Regions from separate parts of the Paenibacillus sp. BT-177 genome, predicted to be linked through region 2. Evidence: riboswitches for the same ligand, from Rfam matches in the RefSeq annotation. Region 2 holds a riboswitch; the other holds the start of a gene.
The links. A riboswitch is a leader RNA that binds a small molecule or an ion and turns the genes downstream of it on or off. The one in region 2 is predicted to bind ZMP and ZTP.

Region 1: another riboswitch for ZMP and ZTP. It lies ahead of OIU26_RS11245 (TIGR01440 family protein); the one in region 2 lies ahead of OIU26_RS10050 (bifunctional 5,10-methylenetetrahydrofolate dehydrogenase/5,10-methenyltetrahydrofolate cyclohydrolase).

Annotation. Positions count from the first base shown of each region.
Region 1 covers NZ_JAOYTP010000003.1:187,405-195,392, reverse strand. Annotated here, with positions in the region: gene OIU26_RS11270 (FtsW/RodA/SpoVE family cell cycle protein) at 1-51, shown strand, start outside; gene spoIIR (stage II sporulation protein R) at 267-959, shown strand; gene OIU26_RS11260 (L-threonylcarbamoyladenylate synthase) at 1,140-2,423, shown strand; gene OIU26_RS11255 (manganese efflux pump MntP) at 2,567-3,127, shown strand; gene OIU26_RS11250 (low molecular weight protein arginine phosphatase) at 3,213-3,797, shown strand; ZMP/ZTP riboswitch at 3,876-3,957, shown strand; gene OIU26_RS11245 (TIGR01440 family protein) at 4,165-4,752, shown strand; gene glyA (serine hydroxymethyltransferase) at 4,873-6,123, shown strand; gene OIU26_RS11235 (carbohydrate ABC transporter permease) at 6,270-7,178, shown strand; gene OIU26_RS11230 (carbohydrate ABC transporter permease) at 7,178-7,988, shown strand, end outside.
Region 2 covers NZ_JAOYTP010000002.1:848,978-856,965, forward strand. Annotated here, with positions in the region: gene OIU26_RS10035 (response regulator transcription factor) at 6-605, opposite strand; gene OIU26_RS10040 (sensor histidine kinase) at 602-1,735, opposite strand; gene OIU26_RS10045 (fatty acid desaturase) at 1,796-2,857, opposite strand; ZMP/ZTP riboswitch at 3,070-3,154, shown strand; gene OIU26_RS10050 (bifunctional 5,10-methylenetetrahydrofolate dehydrogenase/5,10-methenyltetrahydrofolate cyclohydrolase) at 3,268-4,134, shown strand; gene OIU26_RS10055 (cyclodeaminase/cyclohydrolase family protein) at 4,131-4,766, shown strand; gene OIU26_RS10060 (stalk domain-containing protein) at 4,993-6,495, shown strand; gene OIU26_RS10065 (nuclear transport factor 2 family protein) at 6,616-7,020, opposite strand; gene OIU26_RS10070 (MarR family transcriptional regulator) at 7,039-7,509, opposite strand; gene OIU26_RS10075 (ABC transporter substrate-binding protein) at 7,697-7,988, opposite strand, start outside.

The sequences.
Region 1 (7,988 bases), on a different contig from region 2:
GACCTGCCGCAGCCTTCCAGAGTAAGCTTGACGAAGGCGAAAAAAGCCTAGTACAGGTGGGTTGTGGCTAAATATTGATAGTTATTTGTACGAGTTGAATCGGTGCAACAAAAGAGTCCAGATTGTGAAATCTGGGCTTTTTTATATTCCTAGGTGACGATCTAGCTTGCAATAGCCTGAATTATTTTACGAGATTCATAGGTTTAGACTCTCCCAAACCGGACAGACTGATAGACATGATAGAGTTTGGGTTTGGGGGGACGAAGATGAGAAGTTGGATAAAGCAAGCTGCAATGATACTCTTTTGTATTTCAATATTAATGATGTCTTGGGAAGGTCAAAAAACAGATGCTGCGATGACCACGGGGGCAAGAGGAACTTTAGCGTCTGGAGTGGCCACCACAGGGTTGAAGGTAATTCCGCACGATTCCATTCGACTGCGCATTTTGGCTAATTCAGATCGTCCGGAGGATCAGTTGGTTAAGCGCGAAATACGGGATGCCATCGTGCAGCAGATGAATGCGTGGGTAGGTGAACTGGACAATCCACAAAGCCTAAGCCAAGCCAGAGTGTTGATTGATGCACATTTACCTGAAATTGATCGCTTGGTAGGTGAAGAACTGGCTCTTCGCGGTATAGCGTATGATCATCAGGTGGAGCTGGCAAGTGTACCTTTTCCGACGAAAATGTACGGTGGTCTTGTCTACCCGGCAGGGAATTATGAGGCGCTTCGGGTTACACTGGGGCAAGGGAAAGGACAAAATTGGTGGTGTGTGCTGTTCCCGCCGTTGTGCTTTATTGATGCAGGCAGTGGTGAAGCAACAGCACAAACTGTATCGGCAAAAACGAGTCAAGAAGACAATCGAACGAATGCTGCTGACAAAGAGCCGGAAGTACATTTTTTCCTGTGGGATGCCCTTACGGGTCTGTGGAGCTGGGTGAGTGGTTTGTTTGCCTAAACGTCTCGTCAGCGCTATGGAAAAGAGAACAACGAGTGTAAGTTTCCCCATATGTTATAATGGAACTTACGATAGATATACAGATAGCAGAGCCAAATTGATCTGATTTGTTAAAGTGGGTTTTTGGGGATCAGGGCAATGAAATGGCCTGTATGACAATAAGATATGGGATGATCTGATATGAGCGATAAGGTGAATCAAATGCATGACTTGCACGCAGGTTTTGTGAAAAAAGAGATAGCAGAGCAGGAGCAGGCATTACAGCCTTCGCATACACACTGGTGGGATGTAAGATGTCTGGTTTCTGATGAGGACACGACTATACCTGCTACCTTGTCTTTTGAGGTGGAAAAAGCGGCTTCCGTTGGTTCTGTGAACAACACAGACGGGGATGATCCTGACGAGCTTTCAGCTGGACAGGCTCTAATCACTGCGGAAAAGGGCATACGGGAGGCCGCCGTACTTCTCCAGGCTGGAGAGACGGTAGCCTTTCCTACGGAAACCGTGTACGGACTGGGGGCTGATGCGCGCAGCACTAAAGCGGTGGAGGCGGTATTTGCTGCTAAAGGTCGTCCTTCCGATAACCCGCTCATTGTACATATTTCCGATACTGCTCAATTAAAAGGCATGGTAGCGGAAATTAACGATACAGCCCGAGCGCTGATGAATGCATTTTGGCCAGGACCGCTGACCATCGTATTGCCGGTAGTGCCGCAGGCACTGTCATCGCGCGTGACCGCAGGCTTGGACACGGTCGGTGTGCGCATGCCGGATCATCCGATCGCGCTGCGCTTGATCACGGAAGCTGGTTGGCCGCTGGCTGCACCAAGCGCCAACCGCTCGGGAAGACCCAGCCCGACTCTAGCACAGCATGTGCTGGAGGACCTGGAGGGCCGCATCGGCGGCATTTTGGACGGAGGTCCCACGGGTGTGGGGCTGGAGTCCACGGTAGTACAAGTCGGTGACGACGGAACCGTCACCATTTTGCGCCCAGGCGGTGTGACTGCTGAACAGCTCGCTACGGTTGCTCGCTCTGTCGTACTGGACCCGGCGCTGGCTGACACACCCGGGCAGGACGCCGATAGCCTGGCGCCACGCTCGCCGGGCATGAAGTATACGCACTATGCGCCACGAGGGCGCTTGAGTGTGGTACAAGGCCCGTCGTCTGTTGAAGTGACGGGCTGGATTCGCACCGCGTTGGCGGAGGCTACCGCGCGCGGGGAGCGCACGGCGGTGCTCGCGTTCGACGACCATGCCGCCAGCTACGCCGGAGAACGAGTCTACACGCTGGGCAAGCTGGACGCGCTTCATGAGGCGGCGCAGCGCCTATACAGCGTACTGCGTCGCTGCGATGAGGACGGCGTCACCTACATTTTGGCGGAAGCCTGTCCGCCGAAAGGATTGGGAGACGCCGTCATGAATCGACTGCTTAAAGCGGCAGGTCATCGAATCATCCGTCTGTAGCTTCTGTGAACAATTGAGTCTCTTATTTTAATTTCTCCTCTCTCCTTATCTCTGTTTTGGGTGTTTTCAGTGCCTGCTTGTACTGATTTGCCCCTTGTCCGCATAACGTGTACAAGAACAGACGGATAATGGAGGGATGGAGTATGCTGGCAGCCTCTGCCGATGCTGGGCAGGTTGTAACGATTCTGATCATGGCGGTAGCGCTAGGGATGGATGCGCTATCGCTGGGCGTAGGGGTCGGTATGAAGGGGATACGCCTGCGAGACGTGCTGCGCATCAGCACTGTGATTGGTTTTTTTCACATCCTGATGCCATTGCTGGGAATGTTCACAGGCCATTATATGAGTTCTTTATTAGGCCATGTGACGACCTACTTCGCAGGGGGATTACTCATCCTTTTGGGCGGGCATATGGTATATAATTCCTTCAAGGGGGACGGCGTACACGTATTGGATCATCGGTCGCCTTTGGGTCTTTTACTGTTTGCGCTTGGGGTGAGCATTGACTCATTTTCTGTGGGAGTGTCACTGGGAATGTTCCAGAGTGACCTGGTGCTGACTGTTCTGGCCTTTGGTTTTTGCGGGGGAGCGATGGCGATGCTGGGGCTGTTACTGGGGCGCAAGGTCAGCCGTAATCTTGGGGATTATGGAGAAGCGGTGGGCGGTGCTATTTTGCTGGCATTCGGCTTTATGTTTATGTTTTGATTTTAACGTAGACAGTGTAAAATAAATACAGGATTTGAGTAATCCTCTGTTTATATATTTTTTCAACATACGGGGGGTGAAGACGTTGAAGAATATTTTATTTGTATGCACAGGGAACACCTGTCGCAGTCCAATGGCGGAGGGAATGCTGCGTAAGCTGGCTGCTGAGCATGGTCTGGAACTGGACGTGCGTTCCGCTGGAGTAGCTGCGATGGACGGCACGCCGATATCCCGACATGCAGAGGCGGTTCTGCGTGATCACGATATATCCGATCAGATCACTTCAACTCCTTTAAGCGACGGGCTTGCCGAGTGGGCACATCTGATCTTAACCTTGACACAAGGACATAAACAGCATGTCGTACAGCGGTTCCCCCAAACGGCAGGCAAAGTATTTACGCTGAAGGAATATGTGGAGGACCGGGACGCAGTGCTGAATGACGTACAGGAGTTAGATGGCTTGTATGCTTCACAGCAGTTGATGGCTTCACTCGGACAAGAGCTATCGACGCAGGAGCGTGAACGAATGATTGAATTACACCAACGGATTCCGGGCTTCGATATCTCAGATCCATTTGGTGGTTCGCGTGAGGACTACGATGTCACAGCGGCAGAAATCCGTACGGCTTTGCATAAGTTGTTGGACAAGCTAAAAGGTTCTTCCGAATAAAATCGGTACCGTTCCTCTATTTTGTACGGAATCTGTTGATTTTCGACGGTTAATCCGTTAAGATAAGGTGGAAAAATGAGAATCCGGTGTAACTGGCGACAAAAGTGGGATCAACCACGATGGAGCATCGGATATACGGCCGGTCGCCTGGGCAAAAGAGCAATTCCACATAGGTGTGGACTGCTCTTTTTTCGTATACAAGCTACAGCAGATCTTCTGCTGCCTTCTTGTTCTTCCATTTTTTCTGCTCGAAATCTGAAACATCGGCTATAATATAGTCAGATTGTGATCAGGAGAGAGTGTGTTGAACTTGGGGCATGAAACCGCGCCTAGTCTCTGAGAGGCTGTTCAACCAAAGGAGGTACCAATGGTAGAACAATTGGATCATGAGATTTCACTCGAAGCACAGACCGCTTCTGTCGTGCGGGAAATTGCAGAAGCGGCCAGTCTCAAAGCTGGTCGCCTGCTGGTTATTGGCGCAAGCACGAGTGAAGTGGCTGGAAGTCGGATCGGCACAGCAGGAGCGCTCGATGTGGCTCAGCAAGTGCTGTCTGGAGTAGAATCCGTTCGCAGAGAGTATGGCTTTGATGTGGCGTTTCAATGCTGTGAGCACTTGAACCGAGCACTGGTCGTTGAGCGTGCTCTACTGGAGCGATTAGGACTGATGGAGGTTGCGGCTGTTCCTGTTCGTACAGCAGGGGGCTCTATGGCTACCGTTGCCTATCGCTCTATGGATGATGCATGTCTGGCGGCGAACGTGCAGGCTCATGCCGGGATAGACATCGGCGAAACGCTGATTGGCATGCATCTACGCCCAATTGCCGTTCCGTTTCGCCCAAGCCTTCGCTGGATTGGTGAAGCACGTGTGACAGCTGCGTTCACTCGTCCTCCACTTATTGGCGGACAACGGGCAGTGTACAGTCTGGAACAAGAAGCCGGCGGAAACTGCGATTAGCATTTGTCATGTCGGCATGTTAGTACTGATCTTTTTTGCATTAATGATGAGGTACCCAACAGAGGAACAGGCATTTGCTTGTATACCCAAAATTTGACCATGGAGAGGGAGTAATCAATCATGATGGAACATCTGCGTAAAAGTGACCCGGCAGTGATGGAAGCAATGGGGCTTGAACTGAAACGGCAACGCCACAATATCGAGCTGATCGCATCCGAGAATATCGTCAGTGAAGCAGTAATGGAAGCCATGGGCTCCGTGCTTACCAATAAATATGCTGAAGGTTATCCGAACAAACGCTACTATGGTGGCTGTGAGCATGTAGATATCGTCGAAGATATTGCACGTGACCGCGCGAAAGAATTATTCGGCGCCGAGCATGCGAACGTGCAGCCTCACTCTGGAGCACAAGCTAACATGGCGGTATATCTGGCAGCTCTTCAACCTGGAGATACTGTGCTGGGTATGAATCTGGCGCATGGCGGCCATTTAACACACGGAAGCCCGGTTAATGCCTCCGGTTTGTTGTATAACTTTGCTGCTTATGGTGTACGTGAAGACAACTTCCGTATCGACTACGATGAAGTGCGCAAAGCAGCCTTCAAGCACCGCCCTCGTCTGATCGTAGCTGGTGCAAGTGCATATCCGCGTACTATTGATTTTGAAGCTTTTGCTTCCATTGCTAATGATGTAGGTGCTTTGTTCATGGTGGATATGGCACATATCGCAGGTCTCGTGGCAGCAGGGATTCACCCTAGTCCAGTTCCTCATGCCCAATTTGTGACAACAACGACACACAAAACGCTACGTGGTCCGCGTGGGGGTCTAATTCTGACTCGCAAAGCGTGGGCGCAAGCGATTGATAAAGCTATCTTCCCTGGTACTCAAGGAGGACCACTGATGCACGTGATCGCATCCAAAGCAGTTGCTTTGGGTGAAGCGCTCCAGCCATCATTCAAAACCTATGCGCAAAACGTAGTTCGCAACGCACAGGTGCTGGCTGAAACACTGCTGGCAGAGGGGATTAATATTGTATCTGGTGGTACGGATAATCACCTGATGCTGTTGGACACACGCAATTTGAATATCACAGGTAAAGAAGCGGAGCATGTATTGGATTCCGTGGGTATCACGGTCAACAAAAACGCCATTCCTTTTGACCCAACGAGTCCGTTTGTTACTAGCGGGATCCGTATTGGTACACCTGCTGCAACTTCTCGTGGTATGGATGAAGAGGCTATGGTTAAAATCGGTAAAATCATTGCTGATACTCTTAAAAATCCAAAAGATGATACTGTATTGTCCAAAGCAAGCCAAGCAGTTGGCGAGTTAACAGACAAGTTCCCAATCTATCCAGGAACCCAATACTAATTCATCGTCATTCTTTTAATCTTATATGATAAGGCTGTTTTCCTTTCGTTAGCGGAGGGGGAACAGCCTTTTTTGTTCCAGACGACTCGAAACTTACATTTTTGGGTAATAAGCGATTACAGTGAGGATTATGCGCGTTTTCCTTCATGATCTACGACAAAGGAGTGATTGCATTGAGCCAAAGAAAATCCGCGCAATTATTGCAGCAGCTCGTATTTGTGGGACCGATGGCGTTGTTTTTCGTCTTAATTATGGTCATTCCGTTCCTGCTGGGGCTGTATTATTCCATGACGAACTGGGATGGCGTATCTGAACATGTCCGATGGCTCGGGCTAGGGAATTACATTCATATTTTTAGAGATGATCCAGATTTCCGTAATGCTTTTTGGTTTACGGTCCGTTTTACCGTATGTGGTGTCATTTTAACTAACCTGGTGGGCTTTTTCCTGGCCTATGTGCTTACAAAGCCATTGCGTACCCGCAATGCACTGCGAACTGTATTTTTTATGCCTAATATGATCGGTGGCTTGCTGCTCGGCTTCATCTGGCAATTTATATTTGTACGCGGTTTTTCGGCGGTGGGAGAGGCGACAGGGCTATCCTTTTTCAAACTACCGTGGTTGGGTGATGGGCCTACTGCTTTTTGGGGAACTGTCATTGTGTTTGTTTGGCAATACGCAGGTTATCTCATGGTTATTTACATATCCTCTCTAAATAATGTCCCGCACGCCCTTATTGAATCGGCCCAAATTGACGGTGCGAGCCGAAGACAGATTTTGCGTCATATCGTGGTGCCGCTTATTATGCCAGCAGTGACCGTCTGCTTGTTCCTAGCGATATCCTGGTCCTTTAAAGTATTTGAGTTGAATTTGGCTTTAACAAAGGGTGGGCCATTCAAGGCGACAGAGTCTGTAGCGTTGGACATATATAATGAAGCGTTTACAAATAATCGGCTTGGATTGGGAACTGCCAAGGCTATGATTTTCTTCGTGGTCGTTGCGATCATTACCAGCATTCAGGTGCGTCTCACGAAGAAAAAGGAGGTCGAAATGTAATGGAAAAAACATCGAACTATCGTTTAAGCACATGGGTAGCTGAAATATTGCTTATTGTGGTTGGGTTGATCTTTCTAGTTCCGTTCTATTTTTTGCTCGTGAACTCCGTTAAATCTTTTGGAGACATTTTGGCCCATTCCGCTTCGTGGCCGACAACCTTCCGTTTTGAAAACTATGCTAATGCCTGGAATAAAATAAACTTTCCCACAGCACTGGGGAATTCACTGATCGTCACCATCGTCAGCAATGCGTTTTTGCTGCTGATCAGCTCGATGGCCGCTTACCAAATGGTTCGGCATGACACTCTTTTTAATCGGTTCCTGTTCGGGCTGCTTGTGGCTGCGATGGTCGTGCCTTTTCAATCGATTATGTTGCCGCTTATGGAAGTGTCCAACGTATTGAGTCTGAACAACAGCATACCAGGACTAATTTTGTGCTATCTGGGTTTTGGAGCGCCTTTATCAGTTTTTCTGTTTCATGGCTTTATTAAAACGGTACCTATTGAGGTTGAGCAGGCGGCGAGAGTGGACGGTTCTTCTCGTTACGGGGTGTTCTTTCGCATCGTTTGTCCACTGTTGCTCCCTATGTTCGTGACCGTACTTATTTTGAATACGTTATGGATCTGGAATGATTATTTGCTGCCTTCGCTCATTTTGAATGATCCTGAGCTGCGTACGATTCCGATTGCGACCTATATGCTGTTTGGTCAATATACCAAGCAATGGGACTTGGCGTTGCCCGCACTGGTACTTGGAATCACGCCAATCGTTGTGTTTTTTCTGGTGATGCAAAAATACATCGTTTCCGGCA
Region 2 (7,988 bases):
GCCTCTCATTTAAACCAACCTTTTTCATTAAAACGTGTAATCGCCTCAATCCGGTTGCTGACACCCAGCTTATCGAGAATGACTGAAATATAATTACGCACCGTCCCTGTTGTTAAATACAGTTCACCAGCAATCTCTTTGGTGTTCTTTCCGTCAGCAATAAGCGCCAACACGGTCTTTTCACGCTCCGTTAGCGGGTTGACCTCGGCATAAGCATCATCAACCAGTTCTGGAGCGTAAATACGTCGGCCTGCCATAATACTGCGAATGGAGGAAGCCAGTTCTTCACTGGGACTGTCCTTGAGTAAATAACCGTGTGTGCCCGCCTTGATCGCTCGTTCAAAATACCCAGGGCGAGCAAACGTTGTTAAAATAAGCACCTTGCAATTCAAGCCTCTGAGTTCCTCTGCCGCATCCAATCCGCTTTTTATCGGCATTTCGATGTCCATAATGCATATGTCTGGCTGATGTTGCTTCACCAGCTCTATAGCTTCTTCCCCGTTGCTTGCTTTTCCGACTACTTTCATGTCTTCTTCCAAGTCCAACAGGGAGGCTAGAGCACCCAGCAACATACGCTGGTCTTCTGCGATAACGATTCGAATCATGGCCCCACCTCCTCATTCGGCTTTTCAGTGATGTTGGGCACCTTAATGACCAGGGTCGTTCCCTGATCGGAACGCAGTTCCATACATCCGTTCACGAATTCGAGCCTTTCCTTCATGCCTTGCAGACCATGTCCCCGAAAGACTGCATTTTCTCCCATAATACCAACTCCATTATCCTGAATCCGCAGGGTCAATTCCTTACGAGACGGCTCAATGGTGATGGAGCAAGCGGTAGCTCCACTGTGCTTCACTACATTGGTTACGGCTTCCTTCATACACATGCTCAGCACATTTTCATTCATTAATGACGTATGCTCCAGCTTCGGGTCGCCCTCCAAGGTCAGTTCGATGTGAGCAGCCTTTAAAATTTGCCGAATACGTAGCAGTTCATCCTCTAGTCTCATGCCGCGCATTTGAGTAACCATTTCCCGTACTTCTTTTAACGCACTTCTTGCCGTGAGACGAACATCGTTAATTTCGACATGAGCCCGTTCCGGGTACTGGTCCAGTAGCTTGCCTGCCAAATCACTCTTCAGCCCAATGAGTGACAGCTTCTGACCCAAGGTATCGTGCAGGTCACGCGCGATTCTTTGCCGTTCCTCCAGCTTGATCAATTCCGATATTTTCTTATTGGCATCCTCTAATTGGACCTGAAGCCGATCACTCTTGTTGCGATTAAAATTTGTAATCGGAAGGAGGATCACACCGATCAGATTGAGCAAGATAAAAGGAATCTGCTTAATAAAAACAGGATTCTGAGAAACAAACCCATAATTGATTAATCCAATCGTAATAACCATTAAAATAATATACAGGGTCGTAAATGCAGCCTTACTTTTAATATTACCGATCAGATAAGCGATAAATATGGAAAAATACATATAGCTAAATAGCAGCGTCATCGTAATCGATATAGCAATCTGCACACTGGTCCAAAAATATATGAGCCAGCCCTGGGAGACAAAAGCCAGTACATAACAAGCAAAAAACACCAAAATAATCGCGGTACCCAGAATAATATGACTTGTAGATGAAGAGCTAAAATAGTAAAAGGGCAGGATATAAAAGACGACCCACACATAAGGGCTAAGTCCCGTATTTCTTTGGAAAATCTGATACCACTTTTGCATCCTGCCACCCTTTTCTACTTTAGATATCCCTATCTTAACATAGCAATTTCCGTACAACGTCTATTTTCTATCCGTGCCTACAACAGGTGTAGGGATGGGTTTTGAAGCGCCAACACGTTTGCTAAGCAGCGGCTTTACTTGTTTAAAGGTCAGAAAGGTTTTGGTACTTTCATCCCACAGTCGGAATTTCAAAGATTGCAGACTGCTACTCACTGTGATCGTGGTCGCCTTTTGCAGCAACGGTGTGGCTTCATGCGCTTTCTCCAAATTGTAATTTGGCACTTTCGGGCTCAGGTGATGAACATGATGAAAACCAATATTGCCCGTAATCCATTGCAATACTTTAGGGAGCTTGTAGTAAGAACTGCCTTCTACGGCCGCATTAATATAACTCCACTCTTCATCATGCTCAAAATACGAATCCTCAAACTGATGTTGCACATAGAACAGCCAGATTCCCAACATACCAGAGACAAAAAAGATAGGCGTCTGTACCAGAAGGAATGCCTGCCAGCCAATAGCCCAGCACAACAGTGCATACAATGCAACGATGGATATATTCGTCACATAAGTGTTTATTTTTTCCTTACGTTTGGCTGTCTTGACATTAAACCGATAGGAAATCAAAAAAGTATAGATCGGACCTAGCCCGAACATAACCCAAGGATTTCGATATATACGATAGGCCAGCCGTATCCATGTGGAAGCCGCTGTGTACTCTTCTACCGTGAGCACCCACATATCACCTGTGCCTCTTTTATCCAGGTTACTGCTGGTTGCATGGTGGATCGCGTGACTATTTTTCCATTGGTGATAAGGGCAGAGCGTAATAATCCCTGTAATCGTTCCCACAATATCGTTCAGCTTGCGACTTTTGAAAAAAGATTGATGACCACAATCATGAAAAATAATAAACGTCCGTACCACAAACCCTGCCGCAATCATGGTAATTGGAAGCGTAAGCCAGTAAGAAACCGCCAGGCTAAGATAAGCGGCATACCACAATAGGATCAGCGGTCCCAAGGTATTGATAAGTTGCAGAACGCTGGATTTCGTGTTTATTTTCTCGTAGGGAGCCATATTTTTTTTCAATTGAGCTAACGGGAGTTGTGTCATACCCATTATGATCCTCCTTTAAAATGCAGCCCATACCTTGATCCTGTCAGGCGTACATGTTGATCTAAGCTCAGTATAAGGAGACCGCTGGATCTGCTGTAGTCATAAACGTCAGTTCGGGCATATGACATTTGTCATATAGACAACTAACCAAACCTGTTTGCCAAATGTTCGCGGGTTTCCTTTCTGCTGTTTTTTTGTTAAAATGTAAGATATATAACGCTGTATGTGACTGGCGAAGTCAGTGGAATCAACCACGAGGGAGCATACAAACAAAGCGTACCGTTCGCCTGGGAGAAGTATTTGCAGAGGATTCGTCTGTCTTGACGACCTTGTGCAAATACTTTTTTTCGTTTTTTAAGACCATGACACCCTGTTGATTCTATTATGCGATAAATTCAGAGGAGGCTCGGACTATGGCTATTATTATGAAATCCAAAGAAGCAGCTGAGCAAGTGTATGCAACGATCCGTTCCCAAGTAGAGCAAATGAAACAGCAAGGACACCGTCCCCATCTGGCAACCCTGTTGGTAGAAGGTGATCCGGCATCTGCATACTATGCACGGACCAAGCAAAAAATAGCAGAGAAGCTGGGCATCTCATTTCATCTCCATACTTTTAATCGTCATGTAAGCGAAGCCGAGCTTCTGCACCTGATCAGCACCCTAAATGATGCATCCCATGTACATGGCATTATGCTGGAACTCCCGCTTCCTCAACATCTTTCCGCCTCCGTTATTAAACAATCCATCGCCCCCTACAAGGATATTGATGGAATTACACCTGATAACAAGCTGGCTACCGTTACGGGTGACGCAGGGCTGTACCCCGCTACACCTCAAGCCTGTATTGAACTGTTGAAGCATTACGGCCACTCCTTGGCAGGCAAAAATGTCACTCTCGTGGGCATCGGGCAGACAGTAGGACTTCCCCTTTTCCACATGCTGCAAAGAGAAAATGCCACCGTCACCGCCTGTCATGCAGGTACGCGTGATATTGCAGAGCATCTGAACCATGCAGATATTGCCTTCGTCGCAGTTGGATGCCCTGATGTGATTACGCAGGATATGGTGCATCCAGGTCTAATTCTGGTGGATGCAGGAATTAATGAGACGCTGGAGGGAAAAATTGTGGGTGATGCTGCTCCGGACGTTGTAGAAAAGGTACATGCTATTTCTCCCGTTCCCGGCGGCGTAGGTACCTTAACGACCGCCATTTTGTACAAAAACTTGCTCAAAGCGATACGTCTGCAACAATACTCCAGAGAGGTGGTTTATTCATGACTGAACTGTCGTGGAATCAGTCCATCGCACATTTTCTGAAAGAAGCTGCAAGTGCAGCGCCTACCCCCGGCGGAGGAAGTGTATCCGCGCTGGCAGCGGCACTAGGCGCAGCTATGACCTCCATGACCGCCAACCTTTCACAAGGAGAAAAATACGCGCAGTTCCGTGAACAATTCGCGCAAGTCATTAGCAGCATGGAGAGATTGTCTACACATTGTGAGGAACTGATGGCCGCAGACATCCAATCCTTTGAACAGTACATGACCGCGTTGCGTTTGCCCAAAGAAACAGACGAAGAAAAGCGCTATCGTACCCATTCCTTACAAACAGCGGTGATTGCTGCCATTGAGGTCCCTATGCGCCTGCTCGAAGTATGCCGGGACGGACTATCACAAGCCTACAACATTGTTGAAATATCCAATAAAAATGTGATTTCTGATCTGGGCATCGGCGCGATTTTGTTTGAAGCAGCCGCTCAATCGGCCTTGCTTACCATTGATATTAACCTTGCCTCGCTCAAGGACTTGGATGTCAAACAATCCTACGAAGCCAAAACAGCCGTACTCCTCCGTGAAATCGGACAAATTAAAGAGCAAACCTTATTGACTGTGCGCAGTCGAATTGCTAATTAATCAGCTCATAACTGTGCACAAGCTGTAATAACCAAAATATTTTGCCTATTTGCTAATTACAAATAACCTCCAAACCCATCTTTAATCGTTGGGTTTGGAGGTTTTTTTATTACGATTCATTATTTATGGAAAACTTTTCTATCCTTTCTTCGTCTATGGATAAGGGATATTCTTTAAGAACATTTTTTTCTCTTATACACATTGATCAAGAAATGAGGAGAATCTTATGAAAAGACGTGCTCTATTACTGAGTATAATCACGTTATTGCTGCTCAGTCCCAGTGTGTGGGCGGCCGGAGATGATTTCACATCCCATATTCGCTCCTATGATTCCGGAAGTCTGATTCAATCCGATGGAAGCTTGTGGCTGTGGGGCTATAATCAATCCGTACCGACTCGTATAGAGGGCAAGCCGAACGTTGTAAAAACATTCTCTAATATTATCAACGAAGGCGATCTGGTATTTACCTTGCAAGACCACTCTGCTTGGTATGTGCCTAGAAACAATATTTCTGAATCCGTGAAATTTGTTCCTCTGGAAGGACTACAGAACCTCGCAACTGTAAGTAGTTTGGGTGATCATATGCTCGCTCTTAGCAACGAAGGGAATGTATTTTCAGCTGATCAACTCGGAGATAAAAATATCTTTAGTCGTTTTCAACCCCTGTCTGGCATCGGCGAGGTTGCCCATATAGATAGTTACTATGAGGAAAGACCGGATTATGAGGAACGCTGGATATTCCTAAGAAAAGACGGAAGTGTATGGAAAAACACAAAAGCATTGCAGGGCTTCGAACCTATTTCATCATTAAAGGATATTACGGCAATTGCTAAAAACATAGCTTTAAAAAAAGATGGTACCGTGTGGACGTGGCCCAAAGAATTTGATAAAAATGTAGCTCCGTCCGAAACTCTATCCGTATCACAAATTCATGCCTTATCAGGCATCAAGACAATCAAGGCCAATAGGTATTCCAATCTCGCCATTGATCAGCAAGGTCGGCTATGGTTCTGGGGGGCTACCGTTACAGGTGCCTTAGACAATACAACCTACCACAATGCTAATACTCCTATACTGCTAACAGGAGTAAAGGATGTTAAAGACGCCTTTTTCGTTGAACGCTCCATCCTTGCTCTAACCACATCTGGTAATGTATATGTTGCATCTCTAGATGGCGAAAAGTTATCCTCCAATGCCTCCTTTACATTACTTGCCAAAAATATTCAAAGCATCAAAGCAGGACCACGGCACATCATCATGCAAAAAACAAACGGCGACCTGTGGGGGTGGGGCGTTAACAAGCACGCACAACTCGGTATCGGCGACTATGAGTTTCTTTATAGTTCACCGGTTGCTGTACAAAAGCCGATTCTCGTCCGTCTCAACAATACACCTGTCCCCCTAAGTAACGGTGTGATTACCCGCAACGGCCAGGCATTTATTCCCCTCCGCTCCGTATTTGACAAACTAGGGGCAGAGGTCACATATGATTACAATAGCAAAATAGCGAAAATGAATCAGTCCAAGGCAGGTGACCATCCCGTCTCTCTAGAAATAAATTTTAAAACCAGCCAAACAAAAGTGAACAGTAAATCTGTAGAACTCACTAATCCGCCCTTCATGGTGAACGGTATTGGTTATCTTCCACTAAGGCTCATCAGCGAGACACTGGGAGCCAAGGTAGATTGGATACAAAAAGAAGATACTATCGTAATTACGACGAAATAAAAGAATTGATTAGTGAATACGCTGCAATTCAAAATTGGCGGCCTCAATATACAAAAACAACCGGTCGAAATATGACTGGTTGTTTTATGCTTTACCGAAGTTGTACTGCAAGCTGCATCCTTATTGGTTGATACTCGCAATTTCCTTAAAGCTCTCGTCACTTGTCAGAGGGCATGACAGTTCGTTACAACGTCGGATCTTGCCATCTTTAAATTCAAAAATAGCAATCAACTCCACCTGTCCCATCATTCCATTTTTCTTCGTAATATCTACGATATAGCGTAAAGTGGCACTTTGCAGCTCATCATCATACAAAAAATCATTAAATGGTGAAATGGTGATGTTGTCGATCAGGCTTTTTAACGTGGTAATATGCTGAGTAAATTCCTCCAAATTTGTGGGGACTCCATCTGTAACTTGAATATATTCAGGTACAAAATAATCAGGAATCTTCTCTACCTTTAAACCCACGACTATGTCATTATACATACAAGTTAGAAATGCTTTTGCCTCTGCTCTGTTCATTCTGTTCTCTCCACATCTTTATAGTAGTCGGGACCATGCATGCAGAAATCGGATGACTACGTCTAATTCATCTTCCGAAAAAGCATCAAATAATTGCTCGTATTGTTCCTTTAATTGCCGGTGCATCTGATCATGTACAGCAGCTAACTGCCTGCCCTCATCCGTTACGTTATAGTATAATTCCTTATGATTATCCGACTTTTTTGACGTCAGCAACAAATGGTGTTCTATAAGAATATTCACGGCTTTGGTGACCGCCGGCTTGGATATATTCAGTTCAGCAGCCAATGATGTGTTATTCATACTTCCCTGACTGCTACATACCAGAGAGAGAATATGAAGCTGGGTAATCGTCCATCTCCGCTTCTCCCTCACCACTTCTTCTGTTAGAGTCTCTAGTAAAGCTTGACGTCTCTGTGCATTTTTTTCTCTTTCCAGTATAAAATGTTGGATAGCCTCAAATGTCCGTTCGTGTTTGGATTGACTCATAAATCCTCCATGTTTTTTATTAACCGGTTAATAAAAATAGTTTACCGGTTAACAATATAATTGCCAAATTTCATCTCATGATTCCTTGGTACAACCTTTGTATCTGCTCAACAAATCAACAAAAAAAGCACCTCACTGCGGTCCATTGACCGTGTAGTGAAGTGCTTATTCCATGTGAATCTCACACCTATTTTTTAGCTTTATTCTCTTTCTCTCTTTCAACCAGCATATCCACAATCATATCAATCTGTCCAGTAATAGCGATCGGATCGTAGCGATAGTACGTATCAAAATCATTAAAGAACACTTTATTCTTCTTCACCGCAGGCAGATTTCCCCACACAGCGGACGATTTCAGTTGCTTAAGCGCGGTTCCCTTCTTGTCTGGATCATACGTAGTCAGGAACATGTAATCTGCGTCATACTGCGGCAGTACCTCCATTGAAAGCTGTATGGTTTGTTCCTTGGAATTAGCTGTC